2 regions of the Methylobacterium sp. NFXW15 genome follow, and region 2 is predicted to be linked to the other one. Evidence: riboswitches for the same ligand, from Rfam matches in the RefSeq annotation. Region 2 holds a riboswitch; the other holds the start of a gene.
The links. A riboswitch is a leader RNA that binds a small molecule or an ion and turns the genes downstream of it on or off. The one in region 2 is predicted to bind thiamine pyrophosphate.
Positions count from the first base shown of each region.

Region 1: it holds a riboswitch for thiamine pyrophosphate, as region 2 does, so the genes downstream of both, thiC (phosphomethylpyrimidine synthase ThiC) here and thiO (glycine oxidase ThiO) in region 2, are expected to answer to the same signal.

Region 1 is NZ_JAGEKG010000004.1:246,392-254,521, forward strand. Features, by position in the region: gene upp (uracil phosphoribosyltransferase) at 1-314, opposite strand, end outside; gene J4O73_RS11190 (DUF2852 domain-containing protein) at 430-891, opposite strand; gene J4O73_RS11195 (TetR/AcrR family transcriptional regulator) at 972-1,592, opposite strand; gene J4O73_RS11200 (hypothetical protein) at 1,828-2,127, shown strand; gene J4O73_RS11205 (thioredoxin family protein) at 2,197-2,583, shown strand; gene J4O73_RS11210 (glycosyltransferase) at 2,665-3,786, shown strand; gene J4O73_RS11215 (hypothetical protein) at 3,793-4,116, opposite strand; gene thiC (phosphomethylpyrimidine synthase ThiC) at 4,352-6,241, opposite strand; TPP riboswitch at 6,313-6,418, opposite strand; gene J4O73_RS11225 (restriction endonuclease) at 6,518-6,889, shown strand; gene J4O73_RS11230 (pilus assembly protein PilZ) at 6,891-7,139, opposite strand; gene J4O73_RS11235 (hypothetical protein) at 7,180-7,728, opposite strand; gene J4O73_RS11240 (transglycosylase domain-containing protein) at 7,947-8,130, shown strand, end outside.
Region 2 is NZ_JAGEKG010000007.1:136,470-144,599, forward strand. Features, by position in the region: gene J4O73_RS17005 (thiazole synthase) at 1-760, opposite strand, end outside; gene thiS (sulfur carrier protein ThiS) at 764-976, opposite strand; gene thiO (glycine oxidase ThiO) at 973-2,190, opposite strand; TPP riboswitch at 2,262-2,390, opposite strand; gene J4O73_RS17020 (adenylate/guanylate cyclase domain-containing protein) at 2,575-3,834, opposite strand; gene rpoD (RNA polymerase sigma factor RpoD) at 3,904-5,874, opposite strand; gene dnaG (DNA primase) at 6,107-7,978, opposite strand.

The DNA of each region.
Region 1 (8,130 bases), on a different contig from region 2:
TAAAGCCCGACATGGGCGACCCGGGCCGACGGCACGAGCGACAGCATTCCATCGAGAAACCCGACGCCCGCCCGGAGAATCGGGGCAAGGACGAGCTTCTTGCCCTGGATCTGACGGCCGGACATCGGTCCGATGGGCGTCTTGATATCAATGTCTTCGAGGGGGAGATCGCGTGTCACCTCATAGGCGAGCAACATACCGATCTCATTGAGCAGGCGGCGGAAACCCTGCGTCGAGCGATCCTTATCCCGCATCAGGGTGAGCTTGTGCTGCACCAGCGGGTGATCGACCACCGTGACTCGCCCGCCCGACATTCTCACTCCCTCAGCGATCCGGCGTGAGCATTGCCGGAGGCGGAGTGCGGGCGCAACGGGATCAACCTCATTCCCTCTCCCCGCGGACGGGGAGAGGGGAGTGGGGCCTGTGGACTCACACGTTTCGCGGGCCTTCCTGGCCACCGGCACGGCGCTGGGCCATGAAGGCGTCGAACTGCTCGCGGTCCTTGGCGCGCTTCAGCTCCTCTACGAAGGCGGTGAAGGCGCGGCTTTCCTCTTCGAGGGCGCGACGCTGGGCTTCGAGCCGGTCGAGTTCGGCGCGGCGATACTCATCGAAAGCCGCGTTTCCGGTGCCGCGATTGGCGGCCTCGAAGGCCCGGGCGAAGCGCGACACGGGACGCGCCTCGTCCCAGGTCCCGAAGTTGCGCCGAGCTGCATCGCGCATCTCACCGAAGGCTGGGTAGCCCGTCAGCTTCCACGCGAGCAACGCGAGTCCCACCGGCCACCAGTAGATGAAACCGAGGACGATGGCGCCGATCTCGATCGATCGGCGTGGGAATGGACCAGTCCGGCAGGGACGGCCGGTGGCATAGGGAGGGGTCGAGGTCGTGTTCACGGGCAAGCTCCGCATCTCATGTGAACAGCGTTAACATGCGGATTGAAGCCGGGGCTTTCAAGGGCAGCCGAGGCCGGCCGCTATTCGCGCCGTGACGCACCGTGGACGAGGGCCAGCACGCCTGCGCGCAGCAACTCATATTTGTCGGGAATACCGGGGCCGGTGGGCAGGTGCCCGGCAGCCGAAAGGGTCGCCAGACCGTGGGCAAGCGCCCACACTTCAAGAGCGATGAAGCGCGGCGTCACCCCTCCGAAACCATCCGTGAAAGTCGCCTGCAACGCCTCGACCAGCAGATCGAACGGGCTCGGCCGACCCTCCGGCATCTCCGCCGCGTGGATGCCGCGTGTTTCGAAGATCGCCGCGTAATAGGCGGGCTCTTCCTCAGCGAAGGCGAGGTAGACTTCGCCCATGCGAGTGAATCGCTCCAGCGGTGTCCCGCGGGAGGTGAGGGCGCGGGCGAGGCGGCTCGCCAGTTCATTGAAGCCGCGCCCGGCCAGTTCTTCGAGCAGCGCCTCGCGCCCCCGGAAGTGGCGATACAGCGCGGCGGGCGTCACGCCGACGAGGCGTGCCGCTTCGACCAGGGTGAAGCCCCCGATGCCGCGCTCGGCGATAAAGCGCCGTGCGGCCTCGACCAAAGCCTCTTTGAGATTGCCGTGATGATAATTGCGCCGGTCGCCCGGCCCATCCCGCCAGTGTCGCAAGACACCGATTCTCCCGCTACAGACCCCGGACTATCCGCCTGTACCAGCGGACCCGCAGTGCATTACGGGCGAGGGGCCGGTTTGTTGCAACACAACCTTCCGAACGGCCGCAAGCAGTGGGGGAAAACGAAAAAACCGCCCTCGAACCCGTGGCTCACGCGAGCCTGATTTGACGGACCTGACGTAACATTGTTTCAAGCGCGACGCGTTCGAACAAGCCGCGCGGGAGGATCCAATGGCCTTCGTGAGCCTCAAGGCGTGGCGTGCCAGATCCGCCGAACGCTCGGCCCTGGCCGCACGCCTCAAGGCCGAGATCGCCCCCGCCCTGGGGCTCGGACCGGACGATTCCCTGTCCGTCAACGAGATCGCCTGCGCCGATCCGGGATGCCCGGACATGGAGACGATCGTTCTCGTGATGCGCGTCGGTCAGCCGACCCGCGCCCTGCGCGTCCGCAAGGTGATGGAGGATGTGACGGATGCGGACATCGCGGCCTTGGTCGAGGAGGAGAAGGCAGGCTCGCCGGGTGCGGCGTGATGGCGATGCGTTCCGTTCATTCTCGCGTGTAGGATCGAGGCAAGACCATAAGAGTCCACGGAAACGCCCATGACCACACGCCGCCAACTCCTCGCCGTCGCTTGGCTCGCCCTGTCGATCTCCCCCGCCATGGCGGTCGATCCTGTGCCATTCCAGCAAGAGGCGTTCGACGCCGCGCAGAAGGCGGGCAAGCCGATCCTCATTGAGGTCAGCGCACCCTGGTGCCCGATCTGCAAGGCGCAGAAGCCTATCATCGCGAAGCTGACGCAGGATCCGCGCTTCAAGGATCTTCTGGTCTTCGACGTCGATTTCGACAGCCGCAAGGATGTGCTCAAGGCCTTCAATGCCCGGATGCAGAGCACCCTCATCGCTTTCAAAGGCGAGACCGAGGTTGGCCGTTCCGTCGGCGAGACCCAACCCGAATGGATCGAGGGTCTGGTCGAGAAGACGCATTGATCGGCGGCTTTCGGTTTCCGTTCAGGTCGTCCGGAGGATAAGCGACCGCGCGCCATCGTCGGCGCTGACGAGACAAGTCCGATGTCGAATCCCACCGCCGTGGTCGCGGTTCCGGTGCGCAACGAGGCCGAGCGGATCACCGCATGCCTGCGCGCTCTGGATGCGCAGGAAGGCCTGAGCCCCGGCTCACTCGGGGTGGTGCTGTTCCTGAACAATTGCACGGACGGGACGGAGTCGATCGTCGCCGATCTGGTCCCGACCCTCTCGGTGCCGGTGAAAGTGCTGAACGAGAACTATTCCGGCGCCCATGCCGGGTGGGCGCGACGGAAGGCCATGGATGCCGCCGCCGCGTGGCTCGGAGAAGCCGGTGGGGCGATTCTTTCGACCGACGCCGACAGCCGGGTCCCGCCGAATTGGGTGGCGCGTACGCAGGCCGCCATCGCCGCCGGGGCGGACGCCGTCGCGGGACGCGTGGAACTCGACGTGGAAGAGGGCAAGCTCCTGCCGGATATGCTTCATGCACGTGGTCGTCTGGAGGATATCTATGACGCCCTGATCACCGAAGCCGAAGCGCGGATCGATCCCGATCCGCACGATCCCTGGCCCTGTCACCGGACCACCATCGGCGCGACGCTGGCCGTTACCCGCGAGGCGTATCTGGCCGTCGGCGGCATGCCGGAGATTCCCCTCGGGGAGGACGGCGCCTTCATCGCGAGGCTCATCGCGCATGGGAAGCGCGTGCGACACGCGACAGATGTGTGCGTAACGATCTCGGCGCGGCTCACCGGCCGGGCGCCGGGCGGTGTTGCAGATACGATCCGGTCGCGCTGCGAGGAGCCCGACGCCCTGTGCGACGCGCGGATGGAGACATTCCCCCGGTGCGTGCGCCGCTACCTGTGGCGGGCGAAATTTCGGCATCTGCACGCGACCGGCGCCCTTGCGCGGGACAGCGCCTGGGCCGAATGGCTCGGCCTCTCCAAAGCGGATGCTGCCCGCATCGCCGGCCTTCCCCTCGGCCATGCCATCTCCGAGGCTGAAAAGGCCAGTCCACGACTCGCCTACAGCCCGATCGGCCCGCGCCAGTTGCCGGGGCAGATCCGCCTCGCACGCATCGCGCTGGTGGCAATCCGCGCGCTGACGAAGCTGCGCGACAGACGCCGCAACGCCGTCACCGCCTCGCCGGTCACAGCGAGAACGGCCTGAACGGATTCAGGCCACGCGGGTGACGTTGCCGTTCGCGGTGTTCTGCGTGCCTGCATTCGCATAGGCGCGGTTGCGCAGGGCCGTTTCGCTCGGCAACTGCGCCAGCACGTCCCCGGATCCGGGATCCACGACTTGGAAGACAATGGCACGGGTATCGGTGTCGCGGATGAACCGCGTCTCCCGCGAATTCGTCCCGATATCGAGCTTCACCGCGGGTTCGAGCGCCTTTGAAGGCGTCTCGGGTTCACGGGGCTGAGGGGCGGCGGTGGCGCCGAGGGCTTCGAGGCCCTGCGGTCCAGAGGCCGGACTGGTAACACTTCGAACATCCATGACAGGCTCCTACGATCCTGTGATGGACGGATTACGCGCCTATCGCATTAAGCGGGGCTTAATGCCCGCGTGCCGCGCCAGTCTTCGACAGCGGGTTCCAGACTCGCGATGAAGATCGGGTTACCGACCCAAGTCAAATCCGCTTTATCGCGCCTGCGATAAATCATAGTTTGCTACGAAAACCGTCAAACCCCGGTGTGACGCGCCCGTCCTCTGACGGGCGCGTCGACCATTCTCACTCCGCCGCGTCGACGTAGAGCTTGCCGCCCTCGGCCAGGAACTCGCGAGACTTCTCGCGCATCCCGGCCTCCGCCTCCGCCTTGGACATGGCGGGGGCTTGGCCGATAACCTGACCCGCCTCTTCCATCGCCAGCACCTCGGCACGAAGATCCTGGGTGATCTTCATCGAGCAGAACTTCGGACCACACATCGAGCAGAAATGCGCGACCTTGTGAGCGTCCTTCGGCAGGGTCTCGTCGTGGTAGGCGCGGGCCGTATCCGGATCGAGGCTCAGATTGAACTGATCCTCCCAGCGGAAATCGAACCGGGCGCGGCTGAGCGCATCGTCACGCAGCTGCGCGGCGGGGTGGCCCTTGGCGAGGTCGGCGGCGTGGGCGGCGATCTTGTAGGTGATCACGCCGACCTTCACGTCGTCGCGGTCCGGCAGGCCGAGATGCTCCTTCGGGGTAACGTAGCAGAGCATCGCCGTGCCGAACCAGCCGATCATCGCCGCACCGATGCCGGAGGTGATGTGGTCGTAGCCGGGAGCCACGTCCGTCGTCAGCGGACCGAGGGTGTAGAAAGGCGCCTCGCCGCACTCGCGAAGCTGCTTTTCCATGTTCACCTTGATCTTGTGCATCGGCACGTGGCCGGGGCCCTCGATCATCACCTGACAGCCCTTGTCCCAGGCGATCTTGGTGAGTTCACCCAACGTCTCCAGCTCGGCGAATTGAGCGGCGTCGTTGGCATCGGCGATGGAGCCGGGGCGCAGGCCATCACCCAGCGAGAACGACACGTCGTAGGCCCGCATGATGTCGCAGATCTCATCGAACCGCTCGTAGAGGAACGATTCGCGGTGCCCGGCGAGGCACCAGCGCGCCATGATCGAGCCACCGCGGGAGACGATGCCGGTCACGCGGCGCGCGGTGAGCGGCACATGGGCGAGCCGCACGCCCGCATGGATCGTGAAGTAATCGACGCCCTGCTCGGCCTGCTCGATGAGCGTGTCCTTGAAGACCTCCCAATCGAGCTTGAGCGGATCGCCGCCGACCTTCTCGAGCGCCTGATAGATCGGCACGGTGCCGATCGGCACGGGCGAATTACGGACGATCCAGGACCGGATGTTGTGGATGTTGCGGCCGGTGGAGAGGTCCATCACCGTGTCCGCACCCCAGCGGATCGACCAGACCAGCTTCTCGACTTCCTCTGCAGCGGACGAGGTCACGGCCGAGTTGCCGATATTGGCGTTGATCTTCACGAGGAAGTTGCGGCCGATGGCCATCGGCTCAAGTTCGGTGTGGTTGATGTTGGCCGGAATGATGGCCCGTCCGCGTGCCACCTCGTCCCGCACGAATTCCGGCGTGATGAAGGGCGGCACCGAGGCACCGAAATTCTGGCCGTCGGCGAGGGCCGCCTCGGCCCGCTCCAACATCTGCTCGCGGCAGAGGTTTTCGCGGTGCGCGACGTAGATCATCTCTTCGGTGATGATCCCGGCACGAGCGAACTCGTACTGCGTCACCATCTGGCCGGGTGCCGCCTTGCGCAGCACGCGCTCGGCGGGGCAGGGGGCGACGAGCTTTTCGGCGGAGGCGAAGCCGTTATCCTCGGGCTTCACTTCGCGGGGCGTCGCCGCCTCGTAGCCGCGCGCCTCGATCCACGGGGCGCGGACCTGCGGAAGGCCGGCGGCGAGGTCGATGCGGGCGTCGGTCTCGGTGTAAGGACCAGACGGGTCGTAGACCCGCACCGGCGCTTCCTTCGGATCGGTCAGCACGATCTCTCGGAAGGGGACGCGGATATCCTCGCGGCCGGCGACTGGCGCGTAGACCTTGCGCGAGCCGGTGACCGGACCGGTGGTCACGGTCTCGGGGCTTCCCTTCACATCCTTGGGCAGCACGGGTGCGTTCATCTGGCCTCTCCTGGCGCTGGAGCGGTCCAATTGCGCGACGACGATAGGGAGAAGGTGCGGCCTCGCCGAAGAAGCCGCAGAGTTCCTGTCCCTCCGCCGGTACGAACCGGATCAGGTTCAAGGGTCAGGGCATTTCCGCCCAATCTCAGCCCCTTACGGGCCCCCCTCGGAACGGTTCGAACCTCCGAGGTTTGCCTTGTCTTGTCAATGCCGCCGCGTGGAGCCGAGTGACAGCGCCCTGTCCTCGCCCACCGGACGCCTCATGGAGGGAACGACTTGGGCAGACGCGACCGCCTGTGGCGCGACGACGATCCGACGACGCATGGGCCCCAGGCCGCGCCGCCGGTCATCTGCCCGCTCTGCGAGCGGCCGATCCCGCACGGCGCGAAATCCAGCCTGCATCACCTGACGCCCAAGCTGAAGGGCGGGACGCATCGCGGCACGGTGCGGCTGCATCAAGTCTGCCACTCGGCGATCCACGCCCGCTACAGCGAAGCCGAGATCGCCCGGCGCCTCGCCGACGTCGATGCGTTACGGGCGGACCCGGAACTCGCGCGCTTCGTGGAATGGGTCCGCACGAAACCGGACGACTTCTACGCCCCGACCCGCATGACGCGGGACCGGAGGGGCGGACGGCGGAGGGATTGAATCACGACGAGACGAAAATCAGCCCCGCCCGCTTTCCACGCTGCCAAGCCACGTTAGCCTCGCGCATCGCCGTCTCCGGTGAGAGGCGCACCAACACCTGCTCGGGCAGATCGACCGATCGTTCGATCTCGATCAACGCGCCTGCCTCGGTCACGTCCCAGACGAGGCAATCGATCTCGCCGTCCTCACCCTCGACAGCGCCGAACGTAAAGGCATTGCGACGGTACGAACCGCGCCGTTCCTCGGACATGATCTGCCTCGCTCAGCGCCGATCCGGCAGCGCGGCCGGATCACTCATCGTCCGGCACGGTGCGATACCGGCGGCGCACCGCCCCGTCATCGTCGTAGGAACGGCGCGGGCGGTCGTAATCCCTTTCGTAGTCGCGGCTGGGGCGGTCGTCGTCGCGATAGCCGTCGCGCGATCGGTAGCCGTCGCGGAACCGGCCATCGTCCCTCTCATCGCGGCGGTAACGGCCATCGTCCCGGCCACGGTCATCGTTGCGATAGCGGCCGACTCCGCCGCTGTCCGTCAGACGCGGCGCGTACCAGCAGGTCTTGCGCTGGTTGGGAGCGGGGTCACCGAAGCTCTGGACGTTGCAAGGCACCGAACCGCCTTGGGGGAAGGGGCGGCCATTGGTTTTCCCCGGCACGCCGAAATAAACGTTCGTCGGGTATGGCATCTTGCAGACGCCGCCTTCTTCGGCGCAGGGGACGGTGTTCACCGTATCCAGCTTGATTTCGGCGAGCGCGGGAAAGCTCCCGAAACCGATGGCCGCCGCCGCGACGAGGATTGCTGCCCGCACCAGTCCGTTCTCCCCCTCTGAAACGCGCGGCACCATACGGATGGACTTTCGCCGAAACCAGAGGCGGCCTGCCGAATATTGCTACGAGCCACAAAATCCGAAGCTTTTTGCATCGCGTTCGGCTCCCTTAACGGCCCCTTAAACCGCCGCATTTACAGCGTCTCAGAATGCGTCCGAAGGGCCGCCGCGATGTCGTTTCGACCTCGGGTTGCGCGGTCTCGTGCGCGGGCGAGCGAGCTTCGTAGCGGGTGTCGATGGCGCAGAAGCGTGGCAGGGCCGAGCCGAATTTCGACGTGCCGGAAGGTCGGCCCGGACAGCGCGGCGACCTCGACCTGCGCCTCTCCCGGGAGGACCGGGCGGGCGGCGGCGGCACAGGGAGCGAGGGTCGCGTGAGCAAGCAGACGGGCAAGCGATCCTCTCCATCCCGCGGTTCGTCCG
Region 2 (8,130 bases):
CGCGGCCCCGGCGCGGAATGCGCCCGGCGAGGTAGGCGTCACGCCCCGCCTCGACGGCACGGGCCATGGCGCGCGCCATTCGGACGGGATCGTCGGCCTTGGCGACGGCGGTGTTCACGAGGCAGGCGGCGGCGCCGAGTTCCATGGCGATCACGGCATCCGAGGCAGTGCCGATGCCCGCATCGACGATGACCGGCACGCCCGCCCGGCGGCAGATCAGTTCGATATTGGCGGGGTTGGCGACGCCCATGCCGGACCCGATCAGTGACCCCATCGGCATCACCGCCGCGCAGCCGATGTCTTCGAGGCGGCGGCAGACGATGGGGTCGTCGTTGCAATAGGGTAAGACGGTGAAGCCCTCATCCACGAGATGGCGGCAGGCTTCGATCAGTTCGGCGACGTCGGGATAGAGCGTCTCGCGATCCCCGATGACCTCGACCTTGATCCACGTCGTGTCCAGTGCCTCGCGGGCGAGTTCGGCGGTCATGATGGCGTCGCGGGCGGTCTCGCACCCGGCGGTGTTCGGCAGGAAGCGGCGACCTTTCAGCAGACTGACCGTGTCCGAGCCGTGACCCCGCAGAGAGACTCGGCGGATCGAGGCCGTGACGACCTCGGCATCGGACGCCTCCACGGCATCGCGCATGATCGCCTGGGTTGGATATCCGGCGGTGCCGAGGAACAGGCGTGACGACAGGCGAACCCCGGCGATGACCAGGGCGTCGTCCTCTTCGGGCCGTAGCGGCGTGACGGTGCTGTCCATGCTCTAGCCTCCCTGCATGGCGCGGACGATCTCGATGCGGTCGCCCGGCGTAATGGTGGTGTCGGCCCAGTCCTTCCGGCGAAGGACGCGGCCGTTCAGTGCGATGGCGATGCCCTGCGGGCTTTCGAGGCCGGACTCCTCGGCCTCGAAGGCGAACAGGGCCTCGACGGTCTCGGCCTCGCTCTCGCGGGGCTCGCCGTTGACGAAGAGCTTCATCGGGCGGCCCTCCTCGGCTCGGGCCGCGCGAAGCGGGCCAGGGTGAAGGATCGCGCCACGGCGGGGAGCTCACCCGACGTCACGAGATCGGCCACCGCGTCGGCGGTGACGGGGGCCAGGAGGTAGCCGTTGCGGTGATGGCCGGTGGCGGCCACGAGACCCGGCGCGATCGTATCGATGATCGGCGCATCGTCGTCGGAGGTCGGGCGATAGCCGCTCCAAACGGCTTCCACCTCCATCTCCTCAATGCCTGGGAGTACCCGGCGGGCACCTTCCAGCAGGGCATAGAGCCCACCGGCCGTGACGCCCTCGCGAAAACCGCAATCCTCCACCGTGGCGCCGATGATGAGTTGGCCGTCGCTCTTGGGCGCCATGTGGACCTGTTCGGTCCACACCATGCGGGCCAGCGTTCCGGTTTGCCGTGTGGTGCGCAGCGCGAGCGCCTGCCCCTTTAGCGGACGCACCGGCAGCGCGAGAGTTTCGGGCAACAACCCACCCTCGCCGCTCCACGCACCGGCGGCGAGGACGACCGTCCCGGCCGCGAGACGGCCCTTCTGTGTGACGACGCCCGTCACGCGTCCGCCCGACCAGTCGAGGCCGGTCACAGGCGTCTGCTCGAGAATCGTCACGCCCGACGCTTCGCAGGCCTGCGCCAGAGCAGCCATGACGAGGCGAGGGTCGACCTGGTGGTCGAGAGGGCATTGCACCCCCGCCGTCACGGAAGGGCGCAGGATCGGCTCCAGGCGGCGGACCTCCGTGCCATTCAGCCACGTAGCGTCTAGCCCTGAGCGGCGTTGCAGGTCGAAACGAAAGCGCAGGCGCTCCACTTCGTCCCGGCCGATGGCCAACACCAGCGTCCCGTCCGGCCGGTAATCGATGGACAGGCCAGAGGCGGCTTCGAGATCGTCGCGGAAGCCGGGCCAGCGTGCGAGGGAATCCATGGCGAGTGGCAGGAGTGGGTCGGAACCCGGCTCATGCTCGGCCGCTGGTGCGAGCATCCCCGTCGCGGCGAGGCTCGCCCCGCAACCGATTGTGTCGCGCTCGATCACCGTGACGGCGAGACCTCTCGCGGCGAGGCGCCACGCGCAGGCGAGGCCGATCAATCCGCCGCCGACGATGGCCACGTCGGCGCGTTCGGGCATCGGCACGGCCTTCAGCGCGAAGCCGGGCTGCCTGCGTTGACCGATGGGGGATATGGGCCTGTCCAATCCCATGAGAACGCTCCCAAATGCGGGGCGTAGGGATGAGGCCGGGTGCTTCGCTTGAAAAGCATCGGCCTGTCTTGGAGACGGCCGCGGTCCAATCCCTACGCCGGTATGAACCGGATCAGGTTCGAAGGATTTCCGCGCCGCAGGCTCTTGCGAGCGTGCCAGCGGTTTCTCAGCCCCTTGCCGGGGATCTCCCTGGAACATTGTTGATGTGGCCCGTGGTGGGCGAAGCGTCAATCCCCTCCGGCGACACCGAGACCGCCACCCTCGCCGTCTTTGCGAGCGGAGCGAAGCAATTCAGAGATGCGCCACGCTTGGATATGTCCCGTTGCCCTGGGTTGCTTCGCTGCGCTCGCAAAGACGTAGCGGCGGCAACGAGGGTGGGGCGGATCAATCCCGCTTACGAGGCCGGAGGAATTTCGGCTTGAACACCGCCATCGGCTCCTCGAAGCCGTGGAGAACGTGTGTTCCCACTGGGACCGGGTCGCCCCACAGGAAATCCACGAAGGGCTTCGACATCAAAAGCTCCTCGCCCAAGCCGCGATTGAGCTTGGCGAGGCGACTTGCGAGATTCACGTCGCGCCCGATCACCGTGAAGTCGAGGCGTGAGCCCGAGCCGACATTGCCGTAGGCCGCCTCGCCATGGTGCAGGGCAATGCCGGCCTGAATCGGCACCGGAAACTGATGCAGGGCATTGGCTTCGTCGATCGCGGCCAGGATGTGCTGAGCGGCCGTCAGCGCCCCCTTGGCCGCGCCCCCGAGGTCGTCGCCGCTCTCGCGGAAAATCGCGAGCAGGCCATCGCCCAGGTATTTCAGGACCTCGCCGCCCTCCCCCTCGATGGGGGGCACGAGACAGTCGAAGAAGACGTTGAGGAGCGCCACGGCCTCTTCCGGCGTCATATCCGCGGAGATTCGCGTGTAGTCACGCATGTCGGCGAACAGGATCGCGGAGCGGATGCGGGTCACCTGCCCGCGCCGGATGTCACCTGACAGGATCGCCCGGTGCGGCTCGTCCCCGACGTAGACTCGCAGCACGTGATCGAGCTGCTTGTTCAGCACCCGCATTTCCATCACCGCCGCCAGGGCAGGCATGATGAAGCGCAGGATCGCGATGTGCTCCCGCTCGAAACCCGTCGGGCACTTGGTGGCGAAGGTGATGCCGTTCTGCGTGCCGTTCGTGAAGAACAGGGGTGCCACGACGTAGTGCGTGTAGCCCTCGGCCTTCAGGTCGGGAACGATGGCGTAGGCCTCGTCCGGCGTCTCCGAGAGATCGAGAACCAGCCACCGCCCCGTCTGGTGCACCTCCGCGAAGGGGCTTCGAAGATACGCCTCTTGCGATCGGCTGCCGTGCGGGAAGAGCCGCACGGTTACGCCGCCGTTGCGGGTCCAGACGCGCCCGACACCGGCATATTCCGAGTGAAGCGTATCGATCGCCGTCGAGGCTCGATCGACCGGAACGCCGATCTCGATCAGCCGCTCGGCCAGCCCTTCGAGCATCCGCTCGGCCTTGTCGATGCGCGCGCCCTCACCCAGCAGCCAGTCACGGATGCCGACCGAGGGTTCCAGCGCACCGAAGGGCACATCGCCGGTCTCGGACCCGTCCGCATCGGCCGTGGGTGTTACGGGCAAAGGCGGACGTCGTTCGAGCATGGCGCCAAGGTGGGATTCCGGTACGGCAAAGCAAGGCTTGGCCGGAAACCGGCGGCGCGTGCCGCCGGCTTAGTTGTCGAGGAAGCTCCTGAGCTTGCGGCTGCGGCTCGGATGCTTGAGCTTACGCAACGCCTTCGCCTCGATCTGACGAATGCGCTCGCGGGTCACCGAGAATTGCTGGCCGACCTCTTCCAGCGTGTGATCGGTGTTCATACCAATGCCGAAACGCATGCGCAGCACGCGTTCTTCGCGCGGGGTCAACGACGCGAGGACGCGCGTCGTCGTCTCGCGAAGATTGCTCTGGATCGCCGCGTCGATCGGCAGGACAACGTTCTTGTCTTCGATGAAGTCACCGAGGTGGCTGTCCTCTTCGTCGCCGATCGGCGTCTCGAGGGAGATCGGCTCCTTGGCGATCTTCAGGACCTTGCGGACCTTCTCCAGCGGCATGGCCAGCTTCTCGGCCAATTCCTCCGGGGTCGGCTCGCGGCCGATCTCGTGCAGCATCTGGCGCGAGGTCCGGACGATCTTGTTGATCGTCTCGATCATGTGCACCGGGATGCGGATCGTGCGCGCCTGGTCGGCGATCGAGCGGGTGATCGCCTGCCGGATCCACCACGTGGCGTAGGTCGAGAACTTGTAGCCGCGGCGGTACTCGAACTTGTCCACGGCCTTCATCAGGCCGATGTTGCCCTCCTGGATCAGGTCCAGGAACTGCAGGCCGCGGTTCGTGTACTTCTTGGCGATCGAGATCACGAGGCGCAGGTTCGCCTCGATCATTTCCTTCTTCGCCTGCCGGGCTTCGCGCTCGCCCTTCTGAACCATGTTCACGATGCGGCGGAATTCGCCGATCTCGAGACCGGTCTCCGAAGCGAGATCGAGGATCTGCGAGCGCAGTTCCGTGACCTGCTTCTGGCCCTTCTCGACGAGGTTCTTCCAACCCCGGCCGCCGAGTGTGCCGACGCGCTCCATCCAGGCCGGATCGAGCTCGTAGCCCTGGTAATGACGAAGGAACTCGTCGCGGGCGACGCCGTGGCTCTCGGCATAGCGCATCAGCCGACCTTCGTGGCCGATAAGCTGCTTGTTGATCGCGTAGAGCTGGCCGACCAGCGCCTCGATGCGGTTGTTGTTCAGCGACAGGGACTTCACGTCGGCGACGACGATGTCCTTCAGGTCACCCTGCTTCTTCACCTGGGCCGAGGACTTGTCCACCGCTCCGGCGTCGGACTGGGCCTTGCGCAGCTTGTGGTAGTTCTGGGCGATCGAGTCGAAGGTCTCGAGGACGCGCGGCTTGATCTCCGCTTCCATCGCGGCCAGCGAGACGTTGTTTTCGAGGTCGTCTTCCTCGTCGCCGCCCTCGGGCGGGGCCTGCTCGCCGTCCTCGTCGCTCTCGCCTTCGCCCATCTGCGGCGCGTTGCGCCCGTCAGGCCCGGCATAGGTCGCTTCGAGATCGATGATGTCGCGCAGGAGGACCTTGCCCTCCACCAACTCATCCCGCCAAATGATGATGGCTTGGAAGGTCAGCGGGCTCTCGCACAGCCCCGCGATCATCGCTTCGCGCCCGGCCTCGATGCGCTTGGCGATGGCGATTTCGCCCTCGCGTGACAGGAGCTCCACCGAGCCCATCTCGCGCAGGTACATGCGCACCGGATCGTCGGTGCGGTCGGTCGGCTCGCGCGTCGTGGTCGTGACGGCGACGGCGCGGGTCGAGGCGATCTCGGCGACTTCGCCGCCCTCGGCCTCTTCCTCATCACCCTCGGCCGCAGCCGGCTTTTCGCCCGCGGCAGCTTCCTCGGTTTCTTCCGCCTCTACGACGTTGATCCCCATCTCGGACAGCTGCGACAGCACGTCCTCGAGCTGGTCCGGATCCGACTGGCCCTCCGGAAGCACCTCGTTGACCTCTTCGTAGGTCACGTAGCCGCGCTTTTTGGCGAGCTTGATCATCCGCTTAACGGCGGCATCCGACAGGTCGAGGAGCGGCCCGTCGGTCTGCTGCTCGGGTGCAGCGTCCGCCTCGTCCCGTTCCGTTGCCTTCGTCGCCATGATGAGCCTATTGTTGTCCCGTTGCGGCGGATTGCGGAGGCTTCGACAGCCTGCCCGCACGTTCGACGCCGCGATGCAAAAACTGGTGCGAGTCGCGCCCATCCATCGCGCGACCCCGAGTTCGTATGCAAGCCTCAGGCTTGACCGTGTGTTAACTAAGGCTGCGCGTGCTCAAGCCGCCACCGCCGATAGCCGCCTATAGCGCCAGCACTGCCAGGAAGTCACGGCACGCTTACGCATCCGTTTTCGGAAGGTCAGCCTCCGATTCTGCCGACAGCACTGTTGCCAGCCTCTCCTTCACGTCGCACACCCAGGTCCAGCCGGCATCTGTTGGATCTGCCTCAAACGCCTGCCGTGCCTCATGAAGTTCGCTATGTAGCGCGCCGGCCTGCCGGTGCAAGATCATCGCTTGGCGCAGGGCGTCTGCGCGCTGCGCAGGATCGGCCTGTGGATCGAGCTGTGCACGCTCCCGCGAGCGCGCAACCCCCAGGACGCGCTCTGCGGCATCGGTAAGCCCGGAACGAGTGAGGCGTTCTTGCAACAGCGTGGCGTCCGGCATCAAATGCTCGCCCGCGCAGGCCAGCAGAGCCGACACGACCGCCCGGCAATCCGAATCGGTGAAGTCCAGCTCGGCGAGATCGTCGCCGAACGTCGACACCAGTTCGGGATGGACGAGGAAGGTGCCCGCGATGACCGCCTCGCGCACCGGAGCGGCACCGCTGAAGCCGGCCGAGGATGTCATCGACGCACTCGGTGCCGCCGTCATGCGCGGTGACGCGGGTTCGGCCTGCCACTTTCCCGTGCGAGGCCGCCCGCTCGGCGCATTGCGGACAGGTTGCGGAGAAAGCCCGCGCAGCCGGTCTTCGATATCGTCTCGGTAATAGCGCTTCACCGTCTCGTCGCGGATCGTTGCGATGAGCGTGCGCAGTGTGCGTGCCAGACCGGCCCGGCGCTCCGGCGTGTCGATCGGTCCCGATTCGACCGCTCGCCGCCAGAGCAATTCCGACAGCGGGATCGCGCTTTCCAACACCCGGTCGATGGCGCCGGGGCCACCGGAACGGAGGAGGTCGTCAGGATCCTGCCCACCTGGCAGGAGGGCGATGCGCAGGCTCTTGCCGGGCTCGAGAAGGGGAAGGGCGACGTCGAGCGCCCGGTGGGCCGCCCTCAGGCCAGCCCCGTCGCCATCGAAGCACAGGATCGGCTCGTCGGCATGGCGCCAGAGCAGCGCGAGCTGATCTTCGGTGAGGGCTGTGCCGAGCGGCGCCACCGTTTCAGCATGGCCCGCGAGCGTCATGGCGATGACGTCGACATAGCCTTCCACGGCGATGACCGAACTGCGTTCGTGCGCCGCCTTCCGCGCATTGTGCAGGTTGTAGAGCATCCGCCCCTTGGAAAAGAGCGGCGTCTCCGGCGAGTTCAAGTACTTTGCACGGACGTCCTTAGACAGCGCTCGACCGCCGAAGGCGACGACCCGGCCGCGCAGATCGGTGATGGGAAACATCACCCGGTCGCGGAAATAATCGTAAGGGACTGCGATGTCCTCGCCGCCCGCGATCAGCCCGAGTTCGACCATCGTGTCACGATCGATGCCCTTCTCTGCGAGATGATCGCGAAGGGCGTAGCGTTCGTTCGGCGCGTAGCCGAGGCGGAAACGCCGCCGGACATCCTCACCAAGGCCGCGCCGGTCGAGATAGGACCGGGCCTCGGTGCCCTTCGAGGAACGCAGGCGATCTTCGAACCACGCGGCGGCCATCTCCATCACGTCGATGGCGGTGGCGCGTTTTTTCTCGGTCTCCCGCGATTCGGCCGTCGGTGCGGGCAGGATCACGCCTGCTTCGCCCGCCAGCCGTTCCACCGCCTCGGGGAAGCTGAGGCCTTCCGTTTCCATCAGGAAGGTGAAGACGTCGCCGTGCTTGCCGGATGAGAAGCAGTGATAGAACTGCTTCTGGTCGTTCACGTAGAAGGACGGTGTCTTCTCCGCGTTGAACGGAGACAGACCCCGCCACTCACGGCCCGCCTTCTTCAGCTGCACCCGGCGGCCGACCACGGCCGAGGCCGGAAGCCGGGCGCGAATCTCTTCCAGAATGTGCGGCGGATAGCGCAAGGGCGACGCGGGGCGTGTGAGGGGACCCGCGAGTATAACGCCTCAGATGCCCGAGAGTCCCGGACTGCGCGCCGATGCGGCAGGGGATTGCGGGTAGAACGCCGCGCCGAAGCGCGGCGAGATGCGGTTCCGGTGCCGTTTCGATTGCGCTT